3 regions of the Streptomyces sp. NPDC046939 genome follow, and region 3 is predicted to be linked to each of the others. Evidence: riboswitches for the same ligand, from Rfam matches in the RefSeq annotation. Region 3 holds a riboswitch; each other region holds the start of a gene.

Region 1 (10,282 bases), on a different contig from region 3:
CCGTCAACTCCGCCTGTGTACGGGCGACATGGCCGGGCGGTTCGGCCATCAGGTCGAAGTAGACGCCGCGGGTGCTCGCGTACGTCTCCCAGTCGTCGGCGTAGGCGATGACCGGCCGGTCCAGGTTGGCGTAGTCGAACATGATGGAGGAGTAGTCGGTTATGAGCGCGTCCGACGCGAGCGCCAGCTCCTCCACCGGGTCGTACGCCGACACGTCGATGACGCGGCCGGTGCGGCGCAGGGTGGCGAGCGGGGACGCGGCGCCGCCGTAGAAGTAGTGGCCGCGCACGAGCAGGACCGTGCCGTCGCCGAGGTGTTCGGCGAGCGCGGCGAGGTCGAGGCGCGGGGTCCAGCGCGCCTCGTAGTCGCGGTGGGTCGGCGCGTAGAGGACGGCGCGGCGGCCCGGCGCGATGCCGAGGCGGTCGCGGACGGCGCGGATGTCGGCGGCACCGGCGCGGTAGTAGGCGTCGTTGCGCGGATAGCCGTAGTCCAAGGACACGTAATGCGAGGGGTACGCGTGTTCCCACATGCGGGTGGAGTGGCTGTTGGAGCTGACGCTGTAGTCCCACTTGTCGACGCGGGCGAGCAGCGCGTCGAAGTCCAGGCCCTTCGAGGCGGTCGGATAGTCGAGCTGGTCGAGGCCCATCTTCTTCAGCGGAGTGCCGTGATGGGTCTGGAGATGGACCGCGTCGGGCCGCTTGACCACGGCGTTCGGGAAGTTGACGTTGTTGACGAGGTACTTGGCGCGGGCCATCACCTCCCAGTAGCGGCGGGTGCCGGGCACGACGTGCTCGGTGCCGGGCGGCAGCAGCGGCTCGGCCCGCCGCGACACCACCCACACCTGGCGGACGTGCGGCGCCAGCTCGCCGAGCTCGGCGGCGATCGCGCCCGGATTGCAGGCGACACCGCGGTCCCAGTACGCGGAGAAGACGGCCAGGTCGGGGTCGACCGGCTCGCGCAGGGCCCGCTGGTAGTGCAGATCGCGGACCTTCGCGCCGAACCGCTGCTTCCCGGCGCGCACCGCCGCCCGCGCGTCGCGCCGCTTGTGGTTGGCGCTCTGGAACGCCCGGTACTTCGTGTACGCGTCCTCCTCGAGCAGCCGGCGCCGGATGCCCTCCAGACCGGCCGGGCGACGGTACCCCTCCGGCCGCCAGCGCACGGCCGCGGCCGACGCCCGGTGGAAGAACTCCCGGGCGACCTCGTCCGGCATCGCCGCGCGCGCCACCACCCGCATCGACTCCGTGGCCATCAGGTCGTACAGGACGGCGCGCGGCCGGACCGGGGTGCCGCACCGCGCCATGAGCCGCTGCAACGCCTCGTACGCCTCGATGAACCCGTACCGCTGGTCGGCCGTCACCGGGGGCAGGCTCTCGGGCCGCAGCTCCCGTACGTCCAGGATCACGTGTTCCAGGCAGGCGATCCGCTCGGCGAGGATCAGGCAGGCGCGGGCGGCGTACATCTCGGCGGACGCCTCCTCGACGCCCGACAGGTCCGCGCGGTGCTCGTCCCAGAACGCGGCGCGCACGACCCGGTTGCCGAGCAGCGGCGCGACCCGCAGCAGGTCGGGGGCGCCGGCCGGGGGCAGGTCGCGGCGGCCGACGCGGGCCAGGCGCCAGGCGTCGGTACCGGCGCCGAGGGTGCCGCGCCAGGTGGAGCGGATGTGGTCGGCGACGAGGACGTCAACGCGACCCGGCGCGGCACCCGTCGCCTCGTCGGGGATCTCGTCCAGGCGGTCGAGCACGGTCCGCAGCGCCCCCGTCGGCACCCGGTCCTTGGCGTGCACGAACCAGAGCCAGTCGCCGCCCGCCCGCTCCGCTCCCGCCGCGCGCGCGTCCGAGTCGGAGGTGCCGTCCGGCAGGGCCACGACGGCGCCGCCGTGCCGCTCGGCGACGCCCCGCGCGATGTCGCCGACGGCGGCGGTGACCAGCTCGGCGCCGTCCGGGAGCTGCCCGGCGACACTGTCCAGGCAGCCGCCGAGCAGCCCCTGGACGTCCCGCCCGTACACGATGACGCTCAGTCGCGTGGTCATGCCGCGCCCCCGTTCCTCTCCGGCGTCCGGTCCACGGCCCGGCACGCCGCCCACCCGTCGTCACCGGGCCGGGATATGAGCCCGAAGCGGAGGCACCACTCGACGTTGCGGGCAGGGACGGTCACACTCAGCCAGGCACGACGCATATCCGCACACTAAGCGGACAAAAGTCACCTAGCGAACTTTTCATACTCCTTGAGGACCTCGTCCGTCGGCCCGTCCATGCGCAGCTCGCCGCGTTCCAGCCACAGCACCCGGTCGCAGGTGTCGCGGATCGACTTGTTGCTGTGGCTGACCAGGAAGACGGTGCCCGCGTGCTTGCGCAGCTCGCGGATGCGTTCCTCCGACCGCTTCTGGAAGGAGCGGTCGCCGGTGGCGAGCGCCTCGTCGATCAGGAGCACGTCGTGGTCCTTGGCGGCGGCGATGGAGAAGCGGAGCCGGGCCGCCATGCCGGAGGAGTACGTGCGCATGGGCAGGGTGATGAAGTCGCCCTTCTCGTTGATCCCGGAGAAGTCCACGATGTCGTCGTAGCGGTCGCGGACCTGCTCGCGGCTCATGCCCATGGCGAGCCCGCCGAGCCGTACGTTGCGCTCGCCGGTGAGGTCGTTCATCAGGGCCGCGTTGACGCCGAGGAGGGAGGGCTGGCCGTCGGTGAAGATCCGCCCGCGCTCCACGGGGAGCAGCCCCGCGACGGCCTTGAGCAGCGTCGACTTGCCGGACCCGTTGGTGCCGATGAGGCCGATGGCCTCGCCCCGGTAGGCGGTGAAGGAGACGTCGCGGACCGCGTGCACGGTCCGTACGCCGGAGCGCCGCTCGGCCTTCTTCCGGCCGCCGATGATGCGGTTGAGGGCGGCGGTGGCGGTGCCCCGGCCGGCCCCGGTGCCGTTGACGCGGTAGACGATGTCGACGTGGTCGACGATGACGGTGGGAACGGTCGCGTCGGGTGTGTCCGTCGCGTCGGTGGTGGTGTTGATCGCTTCGGTCTGCTCAGCCACGGCCGTACGTCTCCTCTGCCTTCCAGAAGAAGATGAACCCGCCGACGCCGACGAGCAGCGCCCAGCCGAGCGCCCACGCCCAGACATGCGGCGGCAGTTGCGCGGCGGTGAAGCTGTCGATCAGCGCGAACCGCATCAGGTCGATGTAGACGGCGGCGGGATTGGCGCGCAGCAGCACGGCGGCGAAGTGCGGCAGGTCCGTCTTTGCCATCAGGTGGTCCAGGCTCCACATGACGCCGGACAGGTACATCCACGTACGCAGCAGGAACGGCATGAGCTGCGCGATGTCCGGGGTGTTCGCGCCGATCCTGGCCATGATCATGGCGAGCCCGGTGTTGAACGTGAACTGCAGGAGCAGCGCCGGGACCACGAGCAGCCACGACGCGGTCGGCGGGACGCCGAAGCAGAGCAGGATCAGAACCAGCGCGCACATCGAGAACAGCAACTGCTGGAGTTGTTGCAGGCAGTACGAGATCGGCAGCGAGGCGCGCGGGAAGTGCAGGGCCCGGACGAGGCCGAGGCTGCCGGAGATCGCGCGGGTGCCCGCCATCACCGACGACTGCGTGAACGTCCACACGAACACGCCCGTGACCAGGAACGGCACGAAGTCCGGCACGCCCCTGCTGGTGCCCATGAGCACGCCGAAGATGAAGTAGTACACGGCGGCGTTCAGCAGCGGCGTCGCCACCTGCCAGACCTGGCCGAGCTTCGCCTGGCTGTACTGCGCCGTCAGCTTGGCGGTCGAGAACGCGGTGATGAAGTGGCGCCGCTGCCACAACTGGCGCACGTACGCGGGCAGGGAGGGGCGGGCGCCGCTGACGGTCAGCCCGTACCGGGCGGCGAGCGCGGCGGCGTCCGGCTCCGCCGTGGCACCGGGCGCTGCCGGGGCGCCGGGGGAGGGGGTCGCCGGGGTGGGGGGTGTCTCCAGGACCTGACTCACATCCGCTGCTTTCGGTCGGGGCGGGAGGAGGGCGGGCGGGCCCCGCCGGGCGGGCGGGGTCGGCGCGGGTATGCCTGTTGTTTGCCTGCCGTTTACGTCGGGACGGGCCCGTATCGTCGTGACGTGAGCGTAGGCCGTGCGGACGTCGGAACGCAACCGTCTCGTCGTCACGGAACTATGCTGGCCGCATGACGACCAACGCCGACGCCACCGAGCCGCCGCCCCGGCGCCGGGCCCCGGCCGGGGCCGCCGTCCTCCGCGAGGACGTCACCGACGCCATCCGGGCCGCCGTCTTCGAGGAACTCGCCGCCGTCGGTTACGCCCGTATGTCGATCGAGGGCATCGCGCGCCGCGCGGGCGTCGGCAAGACGGCGGTCTACCGGCGCTGGCGCTCCAAGCTCCACCTCGTCCTCGACCTGGTCTCCGCGATAGCCGTCCAGGGGCTGCCAGCACCGGACACGGGCTCGCTCCAGGAGGACCTGCTGCTCCTGTACCGCGTGACGTCCCGCGCCCTGAAGCACCCCGTCGCCGGCCAGATCCTCCCCGACCTCCAGGCGGAGGCGGCCCGCAACCCGGACATCGCGGAGGCCCTGCAGAAGGCTCTCCGCGAAGGTCAGCACGGCGTCGCCAGCGGCATCGTGCGGGCGGCGGTCACCCGCGGCGAACTGCGCGACGGCATCGACGAGGACCTCGCGCTCGACCTGATCTCGGGCCCGCTGTACTGGCGTTCGGTGGTGGTGCGGAACCCGGAGCTGCCGAAGGGGCATCTGCAACGGCTGGCGGCGGCCACGGCGGCGGGCCTGAAGGCACTGTGAAGCGCGGCCGCGCGGCCTACGCCACCCGCGTCGCCCCCGCGAACGGCATCTGGTCGATCGGCGCGATCCGCACGGGCGCGCTCGGGTTCGGCGCGTGGATCATCTGTCCGTCGCCGATGTAGAGGCCGACATGGCTGATCCCCGAGTAGAAGAACACCAGGTCGCCGGGGCGGAGCTGGGAGCGGGAAACGCGCCGGCCCGCGTCGATCTGCGCGTACGTCGTGCGCGGCAGGGACACGCCCGCCGCGCGGTACGCGGCCTGGGTGAGCCCCGAGCAGTCGAACGCGTCCGGCCCGGTCGCGCCCCACACGTACGGGCTGCCGAGCGCGCCCCGCGCGAACGCGATCGCCGCCGCCGCGCGGGAGTCGGGCGCCTCGGCCGCGCCCGGACCGGTCCGGACCGCCGACCGTGAGGCCCGGCCGGGTTCACCCGTCGCCCGCGCCCGGTCCGCCGGTGTCAGCCGGTTGAGCAGCCGACGGGCCTCCGCCAGCTTCCCCGTCACCGTCTTCTTCTGCTTCTCCAGCTCCGCCTGCCGCGCGCGGAGCACGGCGAGCGACCCGTCCGCCTGGTCGCGCACCTGGTCGATCCCCCGCAGCTCCTTGCGGACGCGCGCGATGGCGGACGCCTGCCGCGCGCCCACGCGGTCCGCCATCGACGCCTGGTCGAGGTAGCGGTCCGGGGCGGAGGAGAGGAGGAGCTGGACCGACGGGTCGACGCCGCCCGCGCGGTACTGGGCCGCCGCGACCGCGCCGAGGCGCCGGCGCTGCGCGTTCAGGGAATCGGTTCTGCGGGACGCCTCGTCCCGCAGCGCGTCCACCCGCTCGCGGGCCTTGCGGGCCTCCTCCTTCGCGCCGTTGTACTTCTCGGTGGCGACCTCCGCCTCCCGGTAGAGCCGGTCGACCTCCGTCCGCACCTGGGCGGGGGTGGGGTCCGGTTCCGCGTGCGCCGCGCCGCCGTCGAGGGCGGTGACGGAGGCCGCGGAGGCGAGGGCGAGGGTGGTCGCGGTGCGGACCGTACGGCCCTTGAGAACACGCTGGCGGGGCTTGCGATGCGCTGCCGGCACGAAGTGCCACGTCCTTCCGGTCGTGCTGCCGCCTTCTCGCACGTCCGGCGGCGACCCGCACAGGGGGAGCGGGGCGCCGCCGGACCTTTTCTCGGCGGTGGTGTCCGGCTGCCGCCCCTGGCCCGGGCGGCGGTGGGGAGCCGGTCACCTGAGCAAGGACGCTAAACCTGGGCGTCACGGGTCAGCCGCGCATTGTTCGCAACTGCCTCTTTTGTTGCGGGCGGTGGCGGAGAGTGACAGGCCGCTGTCCGCCACCGTTCGCGTACGCCCGCTGTCGGACGGCCTCAGCCGCCCCATTAGGCTCCGCAACCATGGACGTACTCATCCATCTCTTCGTCGGCCTGCACATCATCGGCATCGCCGCGCTGCTCGGCGGCTTCCTCACGCAGATGTCGGCGCTGGGCCGGGGCGAGGCCCGGTTCACCAAGGCGATGCTGCACGGCGCCCTGACCATGCTGGTGACGGGTGTCGCGCTCGTCGGCCTCAACCAGGCCGACGACAACACCGTGAACAACATCAAGATCGGCGTGAAGCTGGCGATCCTGATCGTCATCCTCGGGATCGTCTACGTGAAGCGTGACGAGGAGAAGGCCGAGAAGGGCCTGTTCGCGGCCGTGGGCGCGCTCACCCTCGCCAACATCTTCATCGCCGTGCTCTGGACCTGAGCCGCCCCCGCGCCCCGGGGCGGCCGGAGTCAGGCGGGCCGCACCACGCTGTGGATCGAGGACGTGCCGTCGTAGTAGATGGACTCCTCGCGCACGTACGCGCCCGGCTTCGGGGCGTGGATCATCATGCCGTCGCCGAGGTAGAGGCCGACGTGGCTGATGTCGTCGTAGAAGAAGACCAGGTCACCGGGTTGGATGTCGGAGAGAGCGACCGTCGTGCCGAACTCCACCTGGTCCCAGGTGGTGCGCGGCAGTGAGATCCCGGCGGCCTTCCACGCCGCCTGGGTGAGACCCGAGCAGTCGTAGGAGCCCGGCCCCGTGGCGCCCCACACGTACGGCTTGCCTATCTGAGCCCTGGCGAACGCGAGCGCCTTCGCCGCCTTGGCCGCGTAACCGGACGAGGTGCTGCCGGAGGCGTCGCCGGTGGAGCCCGACCCGGTGGAGCCCGATCCGGCGGAGCCCGTGGACCCCGCGGACCCGGTGCCCGAACCGGCCTGTTCCCGCTCCTCGGCCGCCTGCTCCGCCGCCTTCCTCTCGCGCTCCTCCCGCGCCTTCTGCTTCGCCGCCAGCTCGGCGGCCTTCTTGCGGGCCGCCTCCTCCTTCTTCCGCTCGATCGCGGCGAGCCGCCGCTTCTCCTCGGCGGTCAGCTTCGACAGCAGCTCGCGCGCGTCGGCGAGCTTCGACTGCACGCTCTGCTTCGACGTCCGCAGATCCGTCTGCGAGGTGGTGAGCTGGCGCAGGCTCTCCTGCGCCTCGGTGCGCTTCTTCGCGGTGGCCCGCTGCTGTGTCTGGAAGTCGTCGACGGCCTTCTTCTGGTCCGCCGTCATCCGGCTGAGCAGCCGGTCCTGCGCGAAGTAGTCCTCGGGGTCGTCCGCGAGGAACATCGTCGCGGTGTCGCTCATCCCGCCCGTGCGGTACTGCTCGGCGGCGAACCGGCCCAGCTTCTGGCGGGCCGTGTTCATCTGGTCGGTGCGCTCGGCGATGTCGTCGAGGAGCTTGTCGACCTGGCGCTTCTTGCTGTCGGTCCGCTCCTTGGCGGCGTTGTACTTCTGCGTGGCGGTCTCCGCCTGCCGGTACAGCGTGTCGACCTTCTCGCGCACCTCTTCCAGGCTCGGCCTCGCCGGTGCGGGCGTCGCCTGGGCCGTCTGCGAGAGGAGGGCCACCGAGGTCAGGGCGGCGGTCGTGATCCCGACCGCGGGGGTGGTGCGCAGGCCACCGGTCAGCCGGGAGCGGGTGCGCGTCTTGCGGTGCGACGCCAAGGCAGGCGACTCCTTCCGTGGTCCGCCTACCGGGTTAGCTGTCGGGTTCGGGCGTACGGAAGGCTGCCCTACGGCGCCGACTGGGCGTCGGGCCGATTCACCCCAAGGTTCGGTGGGTCCCCGGTTCCCTGCCTCACGGCGTACGGGACTCGGCGGGGGCAGCCCGCTCGCCGCGGCGCTCGCGGTCGTGGGGACGGACGGCCCGCGCAGCACCGTAGCCAACGCGTGTTGCTGCTGTGAAGGTCGTTGTGCGATATGCCCGATACATTTTCGTGACCTTGGCGACAGTGGCGTGCGGTGTCCGGAAGGAGGGGGCGGTGTGTCAGTGGGTCGGCCTAGACTCGTAAGGCGATGAGCAGCCTCTTTGACGACAGCTTCCTGGCGGGCCTCCAGAACCGGACCGATGGGCCCCCGCCGCCGCCCGACCCGGAGCACGAGGGACCGGAGCCCGAGCCGATCCCGGACGACCTGTTCGGCGGGAAGTTCGACGTGCCCCCGGCCAGGGACGCGTACTACCGCGGCGGCGCCCCGCGCCCGGCCGTGGACGCGGCGGCGCTCCTGGAGGGGCTGAACGAGAACCAGCGGGCGGCCGTCGTGCACGGTGGCTCGCCGCTGCTCATCGTCGCGGGCGCCGGTTCCGGCAAGACCCGCGTCCTCACCCACCGCATCGCCTATCTGCTCGCCGAGCGTGGTGTGCACCCCGGCCAGATCCTCGCGATCACCTTCACCAACAAGGCCGCAGGCGAGATGAAGGAGCGCGTCGAGGCCCTGGTGGGCCCGCGGGCGAACGCGATGTGGGTCTCCACCTTCCACAGCGCCTGCGTGCGCATCCTGCGCCGCGAGTCCAAGAAGCTCGGCTTCACGTCGTCGTTCTCGATCTACGACGCCGCCGACAGCAAGCGGCTCATGGCCCTGGTCTGCCGCGACCTGGACCTCGACCCGAAGAAGTTCCCGCCGAAGTCCTTCAGCGCCAAGATCTCGAACCTGAAGAACGAGCTGATCGACGAGGAGGACTTCGCCAAGACGGCGGCCGACGGCTTCGAGAAGTCCGTGGCGCAGGCGTACGCGATGTACCAGTCGCGGCTCCGTGAGGCGAACGCGCTGGACTTCGACGACCTGATCATGACCACGGTCAACCTGCTGCGCGCGTTCCCGGACGTCGCCGAGCACTACCGGCGTCGCTTCCGCCACGTCCTGGTCGACGAGTACCAGGACACCAACCACGCGCAGTACGCGCTCGTGCGCGAGCTGGTCGGCCCGGCCGAGGACGCCGAGGGTCACGACGCGGACCCGGCCGAGCTGTGCGTCGTCGGTGACGCGGACCAGTCGATCTACGCCTTCCGCGGCGCCACCATCCGCAACATCCTCCAGTTCGAGGAGGACTACCCGAACGCGACGACGATCCTCCTGGAGCAGAACTACCGCTCCACCCAGACGATCCTCAGCGCGGCCAACGCGGTGATCGAGCGCAACGAGTCGCGCCGCCCCAAGAACCTGTGGACCAACGCGGGCGCGGGCTCCCAGATCACCGGCTACGTCGCGGACACCGAGCACGACGAGGCCCAGTTCGTCGCCGACGAGATCGACCGGCTCACCGACGCGGGCGAGGCGAAGGCCGGGGACGTCGCCGTCTTCTACCGGACCAACGCGCAGTCCCGTGTCTTCGAGGAGATCTTCATCCGCGTCGGCCTGCCCTACAAGGTCGTCGGCGGCGTCCGCTTCTACGAGCGCAAGGAGGTCAGGGACGTCCTCGCCTACCTGCGCGTGCTCTCCAACCCCGAGGACTCCGTCCCCCTGCGCCGCATCCTGAACGTGCCGAAGCGCGGCATCGGCGACCGCGCCGAAGCCATGATCGACGCCCTCGCCCAGCGCGAGAAGATCTCCTTCCCGCAGGCGCTGCGCCGCGTCGACGAGGCGTACGGCATGGCGGCCCGCTCGACCAACGCCGTGAAGCGGTTCAACACGCTCATGGAGGACCTGCGGACCATCGTCGACTCCGGCGCCGGACCGGCCACCGTCCTGGAGGCCGTCCTGGAGCGCACCGGGTACCTCGCCGAGCTCCAGTCCTCCACCGACCCGCAGGACGAGACCCGCATCGAGAACCTCCAGGAGCTCGCGGCCGTCGCCCTGGAGTTTGAGCAGGAGGCGGCCCAGGCGGAGACCGACGGCGCCGAGGGCGAGACCGGCGGCGCCGGCCTCTCCGCCTTCCTGGAGCGGGTCGCGCTCGTCGCCGACTCCGACCAGATCCCCGACGAGGAGGACGACGGCAGCGGCGTCATCACCCTGATGACCCTGCACACCGCCAAGGGCCTCGAATTCCCCGTCGTCTTCCTCACCGGCATGGAGGACGGCGTCTTCCCGCACATGCGCTCCCTCGGCCAGACCAAGGAGCTGGAGGAGGAGCGCCGCCTCGCCTACGTCGGCATCACGCGCGCGCGGGAGCGGCTGTACCTGACGCGCTCCTCCATGCGCAGCGCCTGGGGCCAGCCCTCGTACAACCCGCCCTCGCGCTTCCT
Region 2 (10,282 bases), on a different contig from region 3:
TAGGCCGTGCCGCCCGCCCAGGGCGTGTAGAAGACGGGGCGGGCGCCTGCCACGTCGCCGATGACCATCACGCGGCGGCCGACCTGGACGACGGCCGTGTAACTGCCGGGCCAGTTGGTGAGGTGACGCAGTGCGCCCCCGCGCGCCGTGAGGAGGCCCAGGCGGAGTTGTTCGTCGGTCGCCCCGCACACGCCGAGGACGGCGATGCGCGTCTGGTCGTCGACCTTCACCATGCGCACTTCGTCGGGGCGCCAGTCGCCGACCGCCCACAGCGGATCCGGGTCGCCCCACAGGAGTTGGGAGCCGACCGGATGTACCGTTTCGCCGTCCGTTCCGTAGGCCCCCGCGGACTCGAAGGCAAGGGGCCCCGCGGTGGCACTGCTCCACCCCACCAACCACCGCATCGCCGCCTCCACGCGCTGTGGACAACCCAAGGGCTCTACATGCTGCCACGAAGGAGGCGGGACAGAGGGGGCAAGTAGGGGGTGAGCCATGATGTGTGCTCCCCCCAATGCGCCCCTTTCGAGCCGTGGTTGAACCGCCGCACCACCAAGGAGGGGGAGGAATACGGGGGCGAGTTTCGGCCAAATCGGCCGCCGGTGGCCGGAGCGGGTCGCCCCGCTTCGGCCACAGCGCGCAACGCACGGTCCGGGAGGCACCCATCGCCTCCCGGACCGGTCCGCCGCCCGCGGGGATGTAGGCGGCGGTGTCCCCCAGCCCACTGGATCCAGTACAGCGGGCCGACCCACGCAGTTCTCATCGAAGCGCTCCGCCCGTACCCGGGTAAGAGCGCACGGACAGGCGCACGGCGCCACAACCGGAGCACACGGTCACAGGGCGTGGCGTGCGCCGTGGTCCGGACCGAACAAGAATCCCGCCATCCGGATCTGCGCCACTTAACGCTTGGGATTCGGCGAACTACTCTGGGTGTACGAATGCCGCGCGGTTATGCCAGTCCAGAGGACCGGCGAGGTGTTGCGGCGGCAGCCGTCTGTGTCGAGGGGTGGCGCATGTCCAGGGAGCTACGCGGACCGAACGAGAAGCTCGGCGCCGTTCTCGCCCTCGCGGGAATCAGCAACGCGGGACTGGCGCGCCGCGTCAACGACCTCGGTGCACAGCGCGGGTTGACCCTTCGCTACGACAAGACCTCGGTGGCGCGCTGGGTGTCGAAGGGCATGGTGCCGCAGGGCGCCGCCCCGCACCTCATCGCCGCCGCCATAGGCCAGAAGCTCGGCCGGCCCGTGCCGCTGCACGAGATCGGCCTCGCCGACGCCGACCCCGCGCCCGAGGTCGGCCTCGCCTTCCCGCGCGACGTCCGCGCGGCCGTGAAGTCGGCCACCGAGCTGTACCGGCTCGACCTCGCGGGTCGCCGGGCGGGCAGCGGCGGCATCTGGCAGTCCCTGGCCGGATCCTTCGCGGTGAGCGCTTACGCGACCCCCGCCTCGCGATGGCTGATAACCCCGGCCGACTCGTCGGTCGCGCGCGAGGCCCACCTCAGTGAGGAGGGCTCGCCGCAGAAGGTCGGCCACAGTGATGTGGTGAAGCTGCGGGAGGCCGCGCAGGACGCGCGGCGCTGGGACTCCAAGTACGGCGGCGGGGACTGGCGTTCGTCGATGGTGCCCGAGTGCCTGCGGGTCGAGGCGGCGCCGCTGCTCCTCGGCTCCTACTCCGATGACGTGGGGCGCTCGCTGTTCGGCGCCTCGGCCGAACTGACGCGGCTCGCCGGGTGGATGGCGTTCGACACCGGGCAGCAGGAAGCCGCGCAGCGGTACTACATCCAGGCGCTCCGGCTCGCGCGGGCGGCGGCGGACGTGCCGCTCGGGGGCTACGTGCTCGCCTCCATGTCGCTTCAAGCCACCTATCGCGGGTTCGGGGACGAGGGCGTCGATCTCGCGCAGGCCGCCGTCGAGCGCAACCGGGGGCTCGCCACCGCCCGCACCATGAGCTTCTTCCGGCTCGTCGAGGCACGCGCGCACGCACGCGCGGGTGACGCGCAGGCCGCCGGTGCCGCCTTACGGGCCGCCGAAGGGTGGCTGGAGCGCTCCCGCGAGGGCGACAGCGACCCCTCCTGGCTGGGCTTCTACTCCTACGACCGGTTCGCCGCGGACGCCGCCGAGTGCTACCGGGACCTGAAGGCGCCGCGCCAGGTGCGCAGGTTCACCGAGCAGGCCCTTTCGCGGCCCACCGAGGAGTTCGTGCGCTCGCACGGGCTGCGCCTCGTCGTGTCGGCCGTCGCCGAACTGGAGTCGGGCAACCTGGACGCCGCCTGCGAGCAGGGCACCCGCGCCCTGGAGGTCGCGGGCCGGATCTCCTCCGCGCGGACCACCGAGTACGTGAAGGACCTGCTGCACCGCCTCGAACCGTACGGCGACGAGCCGCGGGTGGTCGAGCTGCGGGAGCGGGCCCGGCCGCTGCTCATGGCTCCGGCGTGATCCGGACGTCCACCGGGGGCCCGTGCCCTCCGTCCCGCATGGATTGTCAGTGGTGTCGGGCAAGATGCAGGACATGGAGGTGAGGCCCGGTGAGCGCGGTCGCGTATGACGGGGATGTGCTGGTGGTCGGTGGCGGGATCGTCGGGCTCGCCACGGCCTATGCCGTCTCCCGCGCCGCTCCGGGCACGCGCGTCGTCGTCCTGGAGAAGGAGGCGGGCCCGGCCCGGCACCAGACGGGGCGCAACAGCGGGGTGATCCACAGCGGGATCTACTACCGGCCGGACTCGCTCAAGGCGCGGTTCGCGGTGCGCGGGGCCGCCGAGATGGTCAAGTTCTGCGCGGAGTACGGGATCGCGCACGCGGTCACCGGAAAGCTCATCGTCGCCACCGAGCGGGACGAGCTGCCGCGCCTGCACGCCCTGGCCCAGCGCGGCCGGGAGAACGGGATCGCGGTACGGGAGCTGGGCCCCGCCCAGATCCAGGAGTACGAGCCGGAGGTGCGCGGGCTCGCCGCGATCCACGTGGCCAGTACCGGGATCGCCGACTACCGCGCGGTCGCGCGCCACCTCGCCGAGGCGTCCGGCGCGGAGATCCGGTACGGGGCGGACATCGTGCAGATCGACCGGCGGCCCACGCGCGGGGTCGCCGTGCGGACCGCCGCCGGGGACGTCGTGCGCGGCAAGGTCCTGGTGAACTGCGCGGGGCTCCAGTGCGACCAGGTCGCCCGGCTCACCGGGGACGACCCGGGGATGCGGATCGTGCCCTTCCGCGGCGAGTACTTCGACCTGGCCAGGCCCGAGCTGGTGCGCGGCCTCGTCTACCCGGTGCCGGACCCGGCGTTCCCCTTTCTCGGGGTGCATCTGACACGCGGCATCGAGGGCTCGGTCCACGTCGGGCCGAACGCGGTACCGGCGCTGGCCCGCGAGGGCTACGACTGGGCGACCGTCCGCCCCCGCGAGCTGGCGGGCACACTCGCCTGGCCCGGCTCGTGGCACATCGCGCGCCGCCACTGGCGGTACGGGGCGGGCGAACTGCGGCGCTCGGCGTCCAAGCGCGCCTTCACCGACGCGGTGCGGCGCCTGGTGCCCGCCGTCACCCCCGACGACCTGGTGCCCTCGCCCGCCGGGGTACGGGCCCAGGCGGTCCTGCGGGACGGCACGCTCGTAGACGACTTCCTGATACGCGAGGGCGCCCGCACGGTCCACGTACTGAACGCACCCTCCCCCGCCGCGACAGCGTCCCTACCCATCGGCAGAGAGGTCTCCCGCCGCGCCCTGGCCGCACTGAGCACCGCCTAGGCCCGTCCCCGGGGGTGAGCTGTCTCGGCGCCGCGACGGGCACCGCCCACGCCCAAGGACGGTCGCACGGGGAACAGTGCGCGGGCCTCCAAGCGCGCCAACCACGCCCAGGGCAGAACGCAGCGGCAGACCGCACGCCGCCACTACGGACGCCGCCGACGCCCAAGGACGGAAGCACCACGGACAGCACGCGGCTCCCAAGCGCACCGACCACGCCCAAGGCAGGGCACAGCCGCAGCGACGATCCGCGCGAAACCACCCAGCCCAGCAACCACGTCCAGAACCCGCCGCCACAACACCGGACCGCGCGAAACCACCCAACCTCGCAACCATGCCCACAGCCCGCCGCCGCAACGGACCGCCCGGAACCGCCGGAGGCGTCGGCGCGTAAAATTGGCCCACTGTGTCTGAGTCCGAGAGTCCCCAGAATTCCGTTCCGCCCGTGCGTGCGAATGAGCCGCGGTTTCCGGACGGGCCCAAGCCCGATCCCGCCGGGTCGCACTTCGAGCGGCGTATCCGCAGCTTTCAGCCGCGCCGCAGCCGGGTGACGACCGCGCAGGCGGACGCGTTGCAGCGGCTGTGGCCGAAGTGGGGGCTCGACATCGACGGGCAGCGGGTGCTCGACCTGGCGGAGATGTTCCCCGGCGTCGACCGCGTCGTCCTGGAGATCGGCTTCGGCATGGGCGAGGCCACCGCGCAGATGGCCGCCGACGACCCCACGACCGGCATCCTCGCCGTGGACGTCCACACCCCGGGCCAGGGAAATCTCCTCGGCCTCGCCGAGCGCGGCGGCCTGACCAACGTACGGGTGGCCAACGGTGACGCGATCATCCTGCTGCGCGCGATGCTCCCCGAGAACAGCCTCGACGGCCTGCGCGTCTTCTTCCCCGACCCGTGGCCGAAGAAGCGGCACAACAAGCGGCGCCTCATCCAGCCGGAGTTCCTCACCCAGGTCGCGGGCCCCCTCAAGCCGGGCGCGCTCGTGCACTGCGCGACGGACTGGGAGGAGTACGCGGAGCAGATGCTCGAGGTGCTCACCGCCCACCCCGATTACGAGAACACGCAGGCGGACGGCGGGTACGCCCCGCGCCCCGGCTTCCGGCCGCTGACCCGGTTCGAGGGTCAGGGTCTGAAGAAGGGGCATGTGGTGCATGACCTGCTGTTCAGGCGGCGCTGAGCACAGGCCCCGTCGCGGCGCCGCGCATCCCTCGTTAGGGTCAATGAGTGGCCTCGTACCCCAGTAGTCCGCCGCACCAGGACCACGCCGCCGGCCCCCGGCCGACCGGCGCGGTCCCGCATCCGCGCTGGTGGGAGCGGAAAGGTGTACGGGCCACCGCTCTGGCCACGCTGCTCGCGGTCTCCGGCGCCGTCATCGCGGCGCTCGTCCGGGAGCAGACCGGCACGGAGGGGTTCCTGGTCGGTCTCGGCCTGGCCCTGGTCCCCGTACCGCTGCTGATAGCCGCGTTCCGCTGGCTGGACCGGGTGCAGCCCGGGCCCTGGCGGAACCTGGTCTTCTCCTTCGCCTGGGGCGCCTGCGCGGCGGCCCTGATAGCGATCGTCGCCAACAGCTTCGCCACCCGGTGGATAGAGACCGCCACCGCGGACCCGACCGGCGCCGATACCCTCGGCGCCACCGTGATAGCGCCCGTCGTCGAGGAGAGCGCCAAGGCCGCCGCCGTGCTGCTCGTCTTCCTCTTCCGCAGACGTGACTTCACGGGCGTCGTCGACGGCGTCGTCATCGCCGGGGTGACCGCGACCGGCTTCGCGTTCACCGAGAACATCCTCTATCTGGGCAACGCGTTCGGCACCGACCAGCTCACCGGGACCGGCCCCGGCCTCACCTCGGTGACGGCAGCGACCTTCTTCGTGCGCGTCGTGATGTCCCCGTTCGCGCATCCGCTGTTCACCGTGCTCACCGGCATCGGCTTCGGGGTCGCCGCCGTCCTCGCCCCCGAGCGCGGCAGGGTCCGTCGCGTCCTGGTGCCGCTCGCCGGGCTGCTCGTCGCGATGGCCATGCACGCCTTCTGGAACGGCTCGTCGTCCTTCGGCGAGTACGGCTTCTTCGCCGTGTACGCGGCTTTCATGGTGCCGGTGTTCGCGCTCGTCACCTGGCTCGCGATCTATCTGCGCCACCGCGAGCTGCGCACCGTGCGCACGGAACTCGGCGTCTACGTCGGCGCCGGATGGCTGGCCCCGCCCGAGCCCTTCGCGCTCGGCTCGCTCAAGGCGCGCCGCCTGGCCAAGGAGTTCGCCGCGCACTACGGCGGCAAGGAGGCGGAGCGCGCGGTCACCGCTTACGAGGCGTACGCGACCTCGCTCGCACTCCTGCGGCATCGGGCCCGCAAGGGCGGGGCGGGCGCCGACTTCGCCGTACGGGAGCGGGAGCTGCTCGACGGGCTGTGGGAGCGGCGCGGCTACGCGCGCGCGGCGCTGGCGTACGCCGCGCAGGTCACCACCCCCATGTGGCGCCCTCCGGGGTACGCGGCACCGATGGCGCCCGGCGCCGCGTACCCGTACCCCCCGTACCGCTGCTGACCGGTCTCAGGCGGAGGCGTCCGTGAGGCGGGCGATCTCCTCGTCCGTGAGGGTCAGGTCGGCCACCGCGAGCAGCGCGGGAAGCTGTTCGACCGTGCGCGCGGACGCGATCGGCGCGGTCACGGTGGGCTGCGCGGCGAGCCAGGCCAGGGCGACGGTGGCGATCTCGGCCTCGTGCGCCCGGGCGATCTCGTCGAGCGCGGTCAGGACCTTCCGGCCGCGCTCGGTCTCCAGGTGCTTGGCGGCGCCGCCCGCCCGCTGACTGTCCACCTCGACGCCGGGCCGGTACTTGCCGGTGAGGAAGCCGGAGGCCAGCGCGTAGTACGGGACGGCGGCGAGCCCCGCGCGCGAGGCGATCTCCTGGCGGCGGCCCTCGTAGGTGTCGCGGGAGACGAGGTTGTAGTGCGGCTGGATGGCGACGTAGCGGGCGACGCCCTCGCGGTCGGAGAAGTCGAGGGACTCCTGGAGACGGTCGGGCGAGATGTTGGAGACCCCGATGTCGCGGACCTTGCCCGCCTTCACCAGCTCGTCGAGCGCGCCGATGATCTCCTCGACGGGGATCGTCTCGTCGTCGTCGTAGTGCGTGTAGTACAGGTCGATGTGGTCGGTGCCGAGGCGCTTGAGGGAGGCGTCGGCGGCGGCCTTGATGTTGTCCGCGTGCAGGCCGGGGAAGTCGGGGTGCTTGGCGACCTTGGTGGCGATGACGACGTCGTCGCGGTTGGAGCGGGCCTTGAGCCACTTGCCGATGATCGTCTCCGACTCGCCGCCGTGGTTGCCCTCGACCCAGGCCGAGTACGAGTCGGCGGTGTCGATGAAGTTGCCGCCGCCGGCGGTGTAGGCGTCGAGCACCTCGAAGGAGGCGGCCTCGTCGGCGGTCCAGCCGAACACGTTGCCGCCGAGGGCGAGCGGGAAGACCTCCAGGTCGGAGGAGCCGAGCTTGCGCAAGGGAGAAGAAGTCATGCCGTCATTCAACGCCCCCGCGAAAGCGAGTGTTCCGTCAGACGGGCATCAGAGTGCCAGGCCCTTGCCGCGCAGCCAGGCCGCCGGGTCGACGCCGGTCGCGTCCCCGCCGGGGTGGACCTCCAGGTGGAGGTGGTCGCCGGTGACATTGCCGGTGGCGCCGACGCGGCCGATGACGTCGCCGGTGGAGACCTTCTGGCCGACGCTGACATTGAGCGACGACTGGTGGCAGAACCACAGCTCGGTGCCGTCGTCGAGGGTGAGGATCGTGCGGTAGCCGTAGGCGCCCGCCCAGCCGGCCTCGGTGATGGTGCCGCTGTGGACGGCGTAGATCGGCGTACCGGTGGGGGCGGCGAAGTCCAGGCCCGTGTGGTAGCCGGAGGACCAGAGCGAGCCGGGCTGTCCGAAGGTGCCGGTCAGCGTGTAGGAGGCGACGGGGAGCTTGTAGCTCTTGGCCAGCTTGGCGAGGCGCTCGGCCTCGGCCTTCTTCTTGGCCTCCTCCTCCGCCCTCTTCTTGTCGGCGGCGGCCTTGGCCTCGGCCTTCTCCCGCTTGGCGGCGGCTTCCTCGGCGGCCTTGCGCGCGGCGGCCTGCTCGGCCTCGGCCTGCGCCTTGGCGTCGGCGGCGTCCTGCTGCGTCTCGGCCTGCTGCATGATGCGGGCGCGCAGCGCCTCACCGGCGTCCGCGTGCCCGCCGCTCATCGCGGTGAGCGGGGCGGTCTCGGCGGGGGTGGTGGCGGGAGCGGAGTCGTCGGCCATGAGCGCGCCGACACCGGGCAGCGACGTGGCCTCCGGCAGCGAGTCCTTGACCGCGGAGAGGTCCGGCATGGATATCCGGACCGCGGGCTTGCCGCCCTGCGCGGTGGCGATGCCGCCCGCGCCGACGGCGGCGATGACGCCGACGCCGAGGACCGTGGAGCTGCGCGCGAGGCCGCCGCGCTGCCGGGCCACGCGGTGCTTGCCGCGGACGGGGCGGACGGACTCCTCGGTAGGGTTCCACTCCTCCCAGCTCTCGCGCGGGGGGCCGGCGAAGTCGCCGTCGGCGGGCTGGGCGGGGTACCCGGAGAGCTCCGGGGCAGGACGGTTCGACGCCACGGGGGCGCTCTCCTTTCCTTCCTTCTCGCCTACCGGGTTAGCTGACGGGTTCGGAGCAGGAAGGTCTCCTACGAGCACGGTCCGGCGCCCGGAAAGCGTCGGAACGATGCCTGATTCACCCCAAGTTGGTGGTTCCCCGGCTCCCTCGTGGGATTAGGCGCGTGCGCACGGAGCCGTCGCTGGTGACGGCTGGGACGACCGTGCTGCGTTATCGAACGTTAATAGACAGCGGAGGGTAATTCCAAGCCGTCCCAGGCTCGTTAAACCTCACAGTTTCTGACGTAGTGTCAATCGTTATGCGGAGCGACGCCGTTCGGTCACCCCCGGTGATGTCGATCAAGGACGGCGTACGGCGAGCAGCGCCATGTCGTCGCTGGCCCCGCCCCCGGTGTGCAGCCGCACCTCCTCGGCCAGCGTCGCGAGGAGCTCGTCGGGGCCGGGGAAGACGCGCCCGGCGAGCCGGGCCGCCGGATCGTAGAAGACACCTTTCGCGTCGCGTGCCTCGGAGAGCCCGTCCGTGTAGAGCAGCAGGGTCGCCGCGGGCGGGAACTCCGCCTCGGTCGCCCGGTCCGGCCAGGAGCCGAGTTCGCCGAGGCCGAGCGGGAGCGCCGCCTCGGCGGGGGTGATCACCCGGACCGTGCCGTCGCCGTGCAGCACGACCGGCTCGGGGTGGCCGCGGTTGAGGATGCGCAGGAGGTCGCCGCCGTGCGGGATCTCGGCGAGCACGGCGGTGGTGAACCCCTCGAAGTCGTCGATGCCGCGCCGCCGCGACCCCTCACGGGCCAGCGCCCGCTCCAGGCGCTGGGCGACCGCCTCCAGGCTGTCCTCCTGCTCGGCGGCCTCCCGGAACGCCCCGATGACGACGGCGACGGCGGCGACCGCGCCCATGCCCTTGCCGCGTACGTCGCCCACGACCATGCGGACGCCGTGCGGGGTGTCCTGCACCGCGTACAGGTCGCCGCCGATGAACGCGTCGGCCTGCGCCGCCTCGTACCGGGCCGCGATGGCGAGCCCCGCGATCCGCCCGGCCGGGCGCGGCAACACCGCGAACTGGGCCGCCGCCGCGATCTGCCGCGCGGACGCCAGCTCCTCGTCGTCGCGGTGCTTGATCCGGTTGAGGAAGCAGGCGAGGACGCACACGGTGGCGACGGTCGCCATCTCGGTCCACACACCGCTGTGGAACGACGCGTATCTGAGGTGCACGGCGACGATCGCGCCGATCGAGGCGACGCCCGCCGCGATGGTGCTGCCCAGCGAGAAGAACGGCGCGGCGACCAGCGGCGCCGCGCTGAAGAGGGGCGAGCCGGCGAATCCGGACGGCGTGCAGTACTCGTAGACCGCGCCGCCGATGATGAGCAGCAGGGGCAGGATCCGCAGGAGGACGGGCGTGCCGGGGGCGTCCGCCGGATACCTGTGCCGCCCTCCTCGCTGCCCCACCGCTGCTCTCCTGCCGTCCGCGCCCGCTGTCCGGCGCCTCACCAAAGGGTTTCCGGGGAGGGGGCCGGGGGGCGAGCGGTGCTGCTCCGTCCGGGTCAGGCGGGGAACGGGGTCAGCCCGGGAAGGGGACGTGCCGAGAAAAGGAACGAGGCCGGAATCTCGGAAGATTCCGGCCTCGGCCTTCAGTAGCGGGGACAGGATTTGAACCTGCGACCTCTGGGTTATGAGCCCAGCGAGCTACCGAGCTGCTCCACCCCGCGTCGGTGAACCCAACAGTACGCCATCAGGGACGACGAATGCCAATCGCGGCCGTGTCCGGTGCCTCCCGGGTGGCGTTAAGAGGACATGACCTCAACTCGACGCGTACTCACCGCTGCCCTTCTCGCCGTCGGCGCCACCGCGATCGTGGCCCCGGCCGCGCAGGCCGACACCACGCCCCAGGCCAAGGGCAACATGATCTCCCCGACCGCGATGCTCGACACGGTCAGCACCATGGCCATCCCGGCCTCGCACCGCGACGGGGTGCCC
Region 3 (10,282 bases):
AGGTCGGCCATGTCGCGGTTGGCGTAGCGGAAGCGCTTGGCCTTGCTGAGCCGGATGCCGTCGATGATCGAGGCGTGGTTGAGGGCGTCGGAGATCACCGCGTCCTCGGGCCCGAGGAGGGTCTCGAAGACGCCGCCGTTGGCGTCGAAGCAGGAGGAGTAGAGGATCGTGTCCTCCTGGCCGAGGAACGCGGACAGGCGCGCCTCCAGCTCCTTGTGCACCTCCTGCGTACCGCAGATGAAGCGGACGGAGGCCATGCCGTAGCCCCAGCGGTCGAGGGCGGCGTGGCCCGCGGCGATGACCTCGGGGTGGTCGGCGAGGCCCAGGTAGTTGTTGGCGCAGAAGTTGAGCACCTCGCCGGGGCGGCCGCCCGCCGTCACGTCGACGGTGGCCGACTGCGGGGTGCCGATGACCCGCTCGGGCTTGTGCAGGCCCGCGGCGACGATCTCGTCGAGGGTGGCCTGGAGGTCTGCGCGTACGTTGTCGAACATGCCGTAAGTCCTAACGCGAAGGGGGGAGTTCAGACGGTCCAGTCGAGGATGACCTTGCCGCCGCGGCCGCTCGCCGCGTCGTCGAAGGCCGCGTCGAAGTCGGTGTACGCGTAGCGTCCGGTGATCACCGGGGCGAGGTCGAGGCCGCCTTCGAGGAGGACCGACATGGCGTACCAGGTCTCGAACATCTCGCGGCCGTAGATGCCCTTGATGGTGATCATCGAGGTGACGATCCGGGCCCAGTCGACGGCGAACTCCTGCGAGGGCAGGCCGAGCATGGCGATCTTGCCGCCGTGGGTCATGTTGGCGAGCATGTCGCGCATCGCGACGGGGTTGCCGGACATCTCCAGGCCGACGTCGAAGCCCTCGCGCAGGCCGAGCGTGCGCTGGCCGTCGGCGATGGTGGAGCCGGCGACGTTCAGGGCGAGGCTGACGCCGATCTTGCGGGCCAGTTCGAGGCGCTCCTCGCTGACGTCGGTGATGACGACGTTGCGGGCGCCCGCGTGCTTGGCGACCGCCGCCGCCATCAGGCCGATCGGCCCGGCGCCCGTGATCAGGACGTCCTCGCCGACGAGCGGGAAGGAGAGCGCGGTGTGCACGGCGTTGCCGAACGGGTCGAAGATCGCCGCCACGTCGAGGTCGACGGGGACGCGGTGCACCCAGACGTTCGAGGCGGGCAGCGCGACGTACTCGGCGAACGCGCCGTCGCGGCCGACGCCGAGGCCGACCGTCGCCCGGCACAGGTGGCGGCGCCCGGCGAGGCAGTTGCGGCACTTGCCGCACACGAGGTGGCCCTCGCCGCTGACCGTGTCGCCCACCGCTATGTCGGCGACGTCACGGCCGGTCTCCACGACCTCGCCGACGAACTCGTGGCCGAGGACGAGCGGCGCGCCGACCACCGACTGCGCCCACCCGTCCCAGCTGCGGATGTGCAGGTCGGTGCCGCAGATCCCGGTCCGCTTGACCTTGATCAGTACGTCGCCGGGGCCGATGGACGGCTCCGGCACGTCCATCAGGCTCAGTCCCGGTTCGGCCTTCTCCTTGACCAGTGCCTTCAACGGCTCGGCTCCTGTCGTGGCGTCTGTGGTGGCCTCGTCCGCACGCGGGCAGGGCGCAGCGGCCCGCCGACCGCGGAGAGTGCGAGAAAAGTCTGGGGCGGCGGCCGATCCGACCGTCACCCCAGACTCTTCCGTACCGCGCCGCCCCAGGTCCATCGAGGTTTTCTTAACCGGCGCCGCAGCTTTCCTACAGGCCGACGGCCCGCCCCCGCACCACTTCCATCAGCTCTCCGGCCAGCGCCTTGATCGTCGTCAGACCGGCCCTCCCCCACGCGCGCGGGGCCGTGTCCACCACGCACACGGTGCCGAACGCGAGGCCCGTACGGTCGTCGAGCAGCGGGGCGCCCAGATAGGAGCGGATGCCTATCTCGTCGACGACCGGGTTGCCCGCGAACCTCGGGTAGTCGCAGACGTCCTCCAGGACGAGCGCCTTGCGCCGCACGACGACGTGCGGGCAGTAGCCGTGGTCCCGCGCCATGTAGCGGCCCGCCCCCGGCCCGGCGGACCCGGCCGCCGCCGTCGCGCCGAGTTCACCGCCGCGCCGGGTGCCGTCGGGCGTGTGCAGGCCCGCGAAGAACTGGCGGTTCTCGTCGATGAAGTTGACCATGGCGTACGGCGCCCCGGTCACGTCGGCGAGCCGGTCCGCGAACGCGTCGAAGTACGGCTCCGGGCGCAGCCCCAGATCGAGGCGGCGAAGCAGGACCGCCCGCTCGGCGCCCTCCCGGTCGACCGGGGTCAGCAGCAGCCGCCGGTTCGCGTCGTAGGTCATGCGTCCGCTCCCCGCTCCGCGCACCTCACGCGCGGGCCCCCGCGGGCGCGGCGTGGGCGAGGAGGTGGCGGACCAGGGTGAGCAGCGTCTGGATGCCGGAGCTGGAGATGCGCGCGTCGCAGCGGACGACGGGCACGCCGGGGTCGAGGTCGATGGCGGCCCGTACCTCCTCGGGTTCGTAGCGGTAGCCGCCGTCGAACTCGTTGACCGCGACGATGAAGCCCATGCCGCGCTCCTCGAAGAAGTCGACGGCGGCGAAGCAGTCCTCCAGGCGGCGGGTGTCGGCGAGGATGACCGCGCCGAGGGCGCCCTCGGACAGTTCGTCCCACATGAACCAGAACCGCTCCTGCCCGGGGGTGCCGAACAGGTACAGGACGTGTTCGGGGTCGAGGGTGATGCGGCCGAAGTCCATGGCGACGGTCGTCTCGACCTTGTTCTCGATGCCGTCGAGGTTGTCGGTCGCGGCGCTGACGGTGGTGAGCAGCTCTTCGGTGCTGAGCGGAGCGATCTCGCTGACCGCGCCGACGAAAGTCGTCTTGCCGACCCCGAACCCGCCCGCGACCAAGATCTTCAGCGCGGTGGGGAAGGGGTCAGAGCTGTCGTCGTAGTCCATCGAGCACTGCCTCCAGTAGGGACCGGTCAGTGGGGTTGTCGTGGAACGTGGGGGGTTTGGTGGTGAGCGCACCGCAGTCGACGAGGTCGGAGAGGACGACCTTGGTGACGGCCGCGGGGAGGCCGAGATGACCGGCGATCTCCGCGACGGAGGTGGGGTGCGCGCACAGGTCGAGCGCCTGGCCGTGCTCCGGTCCCAGGTAGCCGAGGGGGGTCGCCCCGGTGGCCATGACCAGGGACAGGAGGTCCATCGAGGTGCTCGGCCTGGTCCGCCCGTCGATGACGGTGTACGGGCGTACGAGCCGTCCTGCCGCACCGTCGAGCCATGGCCCGTCCTGCGGGGCCGTCACCCTCAATTCCTCATCGCCGAAGGCTCGGAGGCGGGCTGGCGGGGCGCGGTCACGAGGTAGGGGCGCACGCTCTTGACGAGCATCGCCATCTCGTAGCCGAGGACGGCGGCGTCGGCCTCGCGGCCCGCGAGCACCGCCAGGCAGGTGCCGGAGCCCGCGGTCGAGACGAACAGGAGGGTGGAGTCGAGCTCGACCACCACCTGCCGCACCTCGCCGCCGTCACCGAAGCGGACGCCGGCGCTGCGGCCGAGCGAGTAGAGCCCGGAGGCGAGGGCCGCCATGTGGTCGGCGCTGTCGGCGTCGAGTCCGTGGACGGACTTGACGAGGCCGTCGGAGGAGAGGAGCACGGCGCTGTTGGTGTGGGGAACGCGCTGGACGAGGCCGCTCATCAGCCAGTCGAGATCGGACACATGACCCGTCGGCACATCGCTCGCCATGGGGGATCGACTCCTTGGTGGACTGCTCGGTGTGGTGCTGGTCGGGGGTCGGGCGGGGCCGTGCGGCGGCGCCGCCCGGGCATCGGTCATCCGGCGCTGCCGCCGTCGCCGTCCGCGCCTCCCGGCGGTGGTACGTCGCGGGGTTCGGCCTTCTCGGCGAGGGTGATCCCGCGCTGGAAGGCGGCCATGAGCCCGGGGTCGTGCCCGGCCGGCGCCTCGTCGTCCTGGCGCGGGAGGGGACCGCCGCGCAGTTGCGGGGCGAGGTGCTCCTGGGCTCTGCGGCGCGGGAGGCGGGGGCGCTCGATGGTGCCGCGCACCGCGCCGGTGCCCGGGGCGGGCAGTGCGGTCGTGTGCTCCACGACCTGCCGCTCCTCGGGGCGGATGCCGGGGAGGGCGTCGGCGGGGGTGGCGCGTTGGCCTCCGGCGTGGCGCTGCGGAAGGGGGGCGGCGCCGGGGGGCGGGAGGGGCAACTGTTGCGGGGGGTGGGGTTGTTGTGACCGGTGGGAGTTCTGGGGGTGGGGGTGCGGCTGGGGCGACCGGTCGGGGAGCGGGTGCTGCCCGGTCTGTGAGGCCCCTGCCGCGCCTGCCGTTCCCGACGCCGCCGCCGTCCCCGGTGAGGAGGGCGCGGCGCCCGGCGGGAGCACGCTGTCGGCCGTCGCCGCGGCGGCGGCCCGGCGGACGTGCGACGCCTGTTCCCCCCGGCCCATGCCGTTCGCGCCGTTCGTGCCGCCCGCGCCGTCCACGTCGTCCGTGCCCAGCAGCCCCTGCGGCAGTACGAGGACGGCCTGCACTCCCCCGTAGATGTTGGACTGGAGCCGTACGGTGATGCCGTGGCGCCGCGCGAGCTGTGAGACCACGAAGAGGCCGATGCGGCCGTCCTGGAGCAGGCTCGCCACGTTGACCTGGTCGGGGTCGGCGAGCAGCGCGTTCATCTTGTTCTGCTCGGTGACCGGCATGCCGAGCCCGCGGTCCTCGACCTCGACGGCGAGCCCGGAGGTGACCAGGTTGACGCGGAGCAGGACCTGGGTGTGCGGGGCGGAGAAGACCGTGGCGTTCTCGACCAGTTCGGCGAGCAGGTGGATGCAGTCGGCGACGGCGTGTCCGCGCAGGGTGCCGGTGATGGGCGGCACGAGCTTGACCCGGGAGTACTGCTCGACCTCGGCGATGGCGGAGCGCATGACCTCGGTCATGGAGACGGGGTGGCTCCACTGGCGGCGGGAGACGGCGCCGCCGAGCACCGCGAGGTTCTCGGCGTGGCGCCGGATGCGGGTGGCGAGGTGGTCGACGTGGAAGAGGCCCTTGAGCAGGTCGGGGTCCTCGACGTCGTTCTCCAGGTCGTCGAGGATGGAGATCTCGCGGTGCACGAGGGACTGCAGGCGCCGGGCGAGGTTCACGAAGACCTCGACCTTCTGCCGGCTGCCCGCCTGGCTGGAGAGCTGGGTGGCCTGGACGACGGCGGTGACGGCGACGTCCTGGGTGCGGGCCAGGTCGGCGGCGAGCTGCTCGATGTCGTCGGCGCCGGAGGGCGGCGCCTTGACGGCGCGGCGCGGCGGCGGCGCCTCGCCCTTGCGCAACTGTTCGACCAGGCCGCGGAGTTCGGCCTGGCCGCGGGCGGTGGTGCGGCGCAGTACGAGGACCCGGTCGCGGACGGCCGCGGCGGCGCGGTCGGCGGCGAAGGCGGCGATGGCGATGCCCGCGACCGTGACGGCGCAGGCCCCGCCGAGCACCGCCCACAGGGCGAGCCCGGGGCGCACCCCGCTGGACCGTACGGCGAAGAGGACGGCCGCGCTCGCCGCGAGCGCCACCGCGAGCGGCGGCAGGACGGCGAGGCGCAGCAACTGGGGCCGTATGTGGGTCTCGGCGGGGCGGGGCGCGGCCCGCCCCGCGGGCCTGCCGTGCCGGCCGCCTTCGCGACGTTCCGCACGGGCGGCAGGCTGGCGGAGCTGAGACATACGGGGTCCTCGTCCTCGGTTCCCTCGGGGTCTGGGCAGGCCACAGCGGCGCAGGAAAGATCGACCGGGCGTCGCGCGGCGAGCACTCACGGTAGTCGGCAACGCCTCACGTGCGGTGGGCAGTTGCCAAACTCCGGCGGCCGAGGTCCCGCTCTGGTATGAGTCCTCGCACGGGAGACCGAATATGCCGACCGCGAGGGAACGAGAACGCCCCGGCCGTCAGGGACGGCCGGGGTGCGGGAAGAGGAAGGTCAGCGGTCGCCCGCGAGGTCCAGCTCGGCGGGGGACGGACCGTTGTCCCGCACGCGGGGCACCGCGCGGCTCCAGTGCCGTACGACGGGCTCGGACACACCGCGCCACCACGCGTCGGTGGGCAGTTTGCCGCCGGGCTCGAACGGTTCGCCGGGGCGCGGGGTGGCGAGGGCCTGTCCCGCGTCCTCGGCGACGTCCCTGGACCATTCGCCGGGCTCGGCCCAGGCGTGGGGCGCCAGGTTGAAGGTGCCCCAGTGGATCGGCATGAGGACGCCGTGCGGCTGCCCGCCCTGGAGGTCGAGGTGGGCGCGCAGGCCCTCCTCGGGCGTCATGTGGATGTCCGGCCACCACTCCGCGTACGCCCCGACCTGGATCATGGTCAGGTCGAACGGGCCGTGCGCCGCGCCGATGTCCTCGAAGCCCTGGAAGTACCCGGTGTCACCGCTGTGGTAGACGCGGTGCTCGGGTCCGGCCGCGACCCAGGACGCCCACAGGGTGTGCTGCGGGTTGCGCAGGCCCCGGCCGCAGAAGTGGCGGGCGGGCGTGGCGGTCAGGGTCACGTCGCCGACCTGGGTCGACTCGTGCCAGTCCAGTTCGCGCAGGCGGTCGGCGGGGACGCCCCAGTGCTCCAAATGCGCGCCGACGCCGAGCGGCACGGCGAAGACGGTGTCCGTCCCGGCGAGCGCCTTGATCGTGGGCATGTCCAGGTGGTCGTAGTGGTCGTGCGAGATGACGACCGCGTCGACCGGGCCGAGCGCCTTCAGGGGCAGCGGCGCCGGGTGCAGGCGCCTGGGCCCCGCGAAGGCGAACGGGGAGCAGCGCTCGCCCCACACCGGGTCGAAGAGGACCCGTACGCCGTCGATCTCCACGAGGACGCTGGAGTGGCCCATCCATGTCGCGCGCAGGCCGGTGGCGGACGGTTTCGCCAGGTCGGCGAGGGTGGTGGCGTGGACGGGGACGGTGCCCGTCGGGGCGCGCCGGGCCCGCTCCTCCTTGCGGAAGTAGACCTTGGCGAAGTCGAGCATCGACCCTTCGGGCTTGGTGCGGGTGCCCTGCGGGTTCTGGAACTGCCCGTCCGCGAAATTCGGCGACCTGCGGATCCGGGCGAGGCGGGCGCCCGTGGCCTCGGCGCCGAAGGCTGCGGGCTGCAGCGAGCGCAGCCCTGGGGTCAGGGAACGTGGCACAGCGCCTCCCGTTGATCGATCAGGTTCTTCCATTATGTGCCGCGGGCACGCACCTTCAGGAGGCGGACTCCAGATGTGCCTTGATGAGGTGCGGGTCAACGAAGCCCTTGGCCGTCACACGGTCCCCGGAGGACTCCCCGCGCAGCCTGCGCCCGATCCACGGCACCAGGAACTCGCGCGCCCAGTGGATGTCGTCGCGGCGCACCGCGAACGTGCCGCGCGGCGGGAGGAGCGGCCAGGGCTGCTCCGGGTCGGCGGGCACGTCGAGGCCGAGCGCCTGGGCGGCGCGCAGGGCGACGCGGGTGTGGCCCTCGGCGGAGAGGTGGAGGCGGTCCTCGTCCCAGGCCCGGCGGTCCTGGACGGACTTGAGGGACCAGAGGTCGAGGACGGGGCAGCCGTAGCGGTCGGCGATGGCGCGCACGTGCATGTTGTACGTGGCGATCTTGCCGCGCAGGTGCTTGAGGACGGCCACGTCGCGGGTGTCGAAGCCGGTGGCGACCAGGACGGTCCCGGCGGCCTCGGCAAGCCGGGCGACGGCCTTCTCGAACCGTTCGGCGACGTCGTCGGGGTCGGTGCCGGGCCGGATGATGTCGTTGCCGCCGGCGACGAAGGTCACGAGGTCGGGGGCGAGCTCGACGGCCCTGGGGACCTGGTCGGCGACGATCTGGTCGATGAGTTTGCCGCGTACGGCGAGGTTGGCGTACTGGAAGGTGTCCTCGGGAACGCGGTCGTCGAGGAGGACGGCGAGCCGGTCGGCCCACCCGACGAAGCCGCCGTCGGGACCGGGGTCGCCGACGCCCTCGGTGAAGCTGTCCCCCACGGCCGCGTAGGACCGAATCGTTCCGCTGACCACTGCGCCGCTGAGTGCTGTCGATTCGTTTGCCACGGCCACACATCTTTCACCTTCGGATGTGACCTACGCGATCGTAACCAGGGGTTGACGAGGGGTGAGAAAACACACTCGGCGCCCGGGGAATAACTCCGGGCGCCGAGAAACACGCAGGTGCGGTGGTGTCAGATGGCGACGCCGTGCCCGCGCAGGTACGCGACCGGGTCCACGTCGGAGCCGTAGTTCGGGGACGTACGGATCTCGAAGTGCAGGTGCGGGCCCGTGACGTTGCCGGTGGCGCCGGACAGGCCGATCTGCTGGCCCGCGCTCACGGTCTGCCCGGCGGAGACGCCGAGGGACGACATGTGGGCGTACTGCGAGTAGTGGCCGTCGGCGTGGCGGATGACGACCTCGTTGCCGTACGCGCCGTCCCAGCCCGCCGAGACGACGGTGCCCGGGCCGACGGCCTTGATGGCGGTGCCGGTGGGCACGACGAAGTCGGTGCCGGTGTGGTAGCCGCTGGACCACATGGAGCCGGAGGCGTGGTAGGCCGTGCCGGTGGAGCCGGCGACGGGCTTGACCCAGCCGGAGCTGTTCGTGGTCGTGGCGGCGGCCTTGGTGGTGGTGGTCTTCTGCTCGGCGCCGTTCAGCGTGAGCTTCATGCCGGGCAGGATGCGGTTCGCGTCCGCGCCGACGACCTTCTTGTTGGCCGCGTACAGCTTCTTCCAGCCGCCGTCGACCTTCTGCGCGGCGGCGATCTTCGACAGCGTGTCGCCGGACTTGACCGTGTAGGTCCGCGCGGTGGTGTCGCCGCTCGCCGCGTGGGCGCCGGTGGCGCCGATGAGCGGCAGGGCGAGCGCGGCCCCGCCGGCCGAGACGACGGCGGCGGCGCGGGTGATGCGCTGGGTCTTCGAGCGGCGGTGCTTTGCCTTTGCGGGCATGCCGGTTTTCCTCTCCGTCGCCTACGAGGTGAGCTGTCGGGTTCGGGCTGGAGTTGCCCGGCCGCGCCCGTCGTACGGGACACGGCTTCACCCCTAGCCGCGCTGGGGACATCCCTGGCGGCGTTCTGCCTGTGGGTCCCCCGCTCCTGCCGTCACGGGTCGTGGTTCGGGAATCCGGGCGGCGGCAGGATTAGGCGTTCCGTCCGGAGTGAAAGGTGACCGTAATCGAACGGCAAAGGCGGCGACAAACACCGAATTCGCGGAAGGGGCCGATTTCTTGATCACCTCAGGGCTTTCCGCGTCACCCAGCGTCAATGACATCCCTTTTCCGCCGTTGTCCCGCTTGGGAATTCGACGGAATGCGATACCGGAAGATCGCCACGTACCGTCACCGTTATGAGCCTGCTCACCCTTCCTGTCGGGGTGGGTTCCGCAGGCCGTGTCGTATCGTCTGACCGGCGCCCGCTGACACGAGCAACGCGGCCGCATTCGACCCGGGAGGAGCCCCCGTGACGCAGCACGTCCCGTCCACCGAGCCCGAGCTGTCCGGAGTGCGCAACTTCCGTGACGTGGGCGGCCTTCCGACCGTGGACGGCCGGCGCGTGCGTCCGGGAGTGCTCTACCGCAGCGGGCACCTCGCGCACGCCACCGCCGAGGACGCCGCGTTCCTCGCCGGGCTCGGCCTGCACACGATCTTCGACTTCCGCAACGCCGCGGACCAGCGCCTGGACGGCGCCGACGTCGAGCTGCCGGGCGTGCGCAATGTGAATCTGCCGCTGACCGACCCGGCGGACGGCGCCGAGTTCTGGCGGATGGTGCGCGACGGGAACATCGACCAGCTCCGCGCCCTGCTGTCCGAGGGCCGCGCCGCCAACCGCATGATCACGTCGTACCGGGCGATCATCTCCCAGCGCACCGCCGAGCACGGCCGCGTCCTGCACGCGCTGGCCGAGGACAGCGTGCCCGCGCTCATGCACTGCGCGGCGGGCAAGGACCGGGCGGGCCTGTCGATCGCGGTGACGCTGCTCGCCGTGGGCGTGGAGCGGGACGCCATCGAGGCGGACTACCTGGAGTCGAACGCCAGGCACCGCCGCTACAAGGTGCGCCGCAGTGGCACCTCGCCGGAGACCTACTCCCCCGAGGTCATGGAGCTGCTCAGCCCGCTGTTCGACGCCCGCGCCGAGTATCTGCGCGCGGCGTTCGAGACCATCGAGGAGACCTGGGGCACGACGGACCGCTACTTCGAGGAGGGGCTCGGGTTCGGCGCGGCCGACCGCGACCGCCTGCGCGAGCGCCTCCTCGACTGAGACCGGTGAGACCGGTGAGATCGGTGAGACCGGGCGGCGGCCCCTACCGGTTGGCGCCCAGCGTGAACAGCATGTAGATGAACGCGGCCAGGGCGTGGCC

What was found. A riboswitch is a leader RNA that binds a small molecule or an ion and turns the genes downstream of it on or off. The one in region 3 is predicted to bind cyclic di-AMP.
Region 1: another riboswitch for cyclic di-AMP. It lies ahead of ABZ877_RS18990 (NlpC/P60 family protein); the one in region 3 lies ahead of ABZ877_RS20945 (LysM peptidoglycan-binding domain-containing M23 family metallopeptidase).
Region 2: another riboswitch for cyclic di-AMP. It lies ahead of ABZ877_RS29255 (M23 family metallopeptidase); the one in region 3 lies ahead of ABZ877_RS20945 (LysM peptidoglycan-binding domain-containing M23 family metallopeptidase).

Annotation. Positions count from the first base shown of each region.
Region 1 is NZ_JBEYWV010000016.1:34,171-44,452, forward strand. It holds gene ABZ877_RS18960 (CDP-glycerol glycerophosphotransferase family protein) at 1-2,029, opposite strand, end outside; gene ABZ877_RS18965 (ABC transporter ATP-binding protein) at 2,200-3,024, opposite strand; gene ABZ877_RS18970 (ABC transporter permease) at 3,017-3,964, opposite strand; gene ABZ877_RS18975 (TetR/AcrR family transcriptional regulator) at 4,153-4,779, shown strand; gene ABZ877_RS18980 (NlpC/P60 family protein) at 4,796-5,842, opposite strand; gene ABZ877_RS18985 (hypothetical protein) at 6,154-6,507, shown strand; gene ABZ877_RS18990 (NlpC/P60 family protein) at 6,537-7,766, opposite strand; cyclic di-AMP (ydaO/yuaA leader) riboswitch at 7,774-7,931, opposite strand; gene pcrA (DNA helicase PcrA) at 8,118-10,282, shown strand, end outside.
Region 2 is NZ_JBEYWV010000030.1:100,413-110,694, reverse strand. It holds gene ABZ877_RS29285 (asparagine synthase-related protein) at 1-404, opposite strand, end outside; gene ABZ877_RS29280 (MFS transporter) at 1,011-2,432, shown strand; gene lhgO (L-2-hydroxyglutarate oxidase) at 2,522-3,730, shown strand; gene trmB (tRNA (guanosine(46)-N7)-methyltransferase TrmB) at 4,173-4,907, shown strand; gene ABZ877_RS29265 (PrsW family intramembrane metalloprotease) at 4,955-6,265, shown strand; gene ABZ877_RS29260 (aldo/keto reductase) at 6,272-7,225, opposite strand; gene ABZ877_RS29255 (M23 family metallopeptidase) at 7,274-8,317, opposite strand; cyclic di-AMP (ydaO/yuaA leader) riboswitch at 8,329-8,487, opposite strand; gene ABZ877_RS29250 (PP2C family protein-serine/threonine phosphatase) at 8,654-9,754, opposite strand; tRNA gene ABZ877_RS29245 (tRNA-Met) at 9,941-10,014, opposite strand; gene ABZ877_RS29240 (hypothetical protein) at 10,100-10,282, shown strand, end outside.
Region 3 is NZ_JBEYWV010000018.1:130,446-140,727, forward strand. It holds gene ABZ877_RS20900 (glycine C-acetyltransferase) at 1-491, opposite strand, end outside; gene tdh (L-threonine 3-dehydrogenase) at 521-1,549, opposite strand; gene ABZ877_RS20910 (GAF domain-containing protein) at 1,737-2,318, opposite strand; gene ABZ877_RS20915 (ATP/GTP-binding protein) at 2,344-2,931, opposite strand; gene ABZ877_RS20920 (DUF742 domain-containing protein) at 2,909-3,280, opposite strand; gene ABZ877_RS20925 (roadblock/LC7 domain-containing protein) at 3,283-3,717, opposite strand; gene ABZ877_RS20930 (ATP-binding protein) at 3,804-5,669, opposite strand; gene ABZ877_RS20935 (MBL fold metallo-hydrolase) at 5,921-7,105, opposite strand; gene ABZ877_RS20940 (SGNH/GDSL hydrolase family protein) at 7,161-7,943, opposite strand; gene ABZ877_RS20945 (LysM peptidoglycan-binding domain-containing M23 family metallopeptidase) at 8,120-8,875, opposite strand; cyclic di-AMP (ydaO/yuaA leader) riboswitch at 8,881-9,082, opposite strand; gene ABZ877_RS20950 (tyrosine-protein phosphatase) at 9,385-10,182, shown strand; gene ABZ877_RS20955 (DUF6126 family protein) at 10,226-10,282, opposite strand, start outside.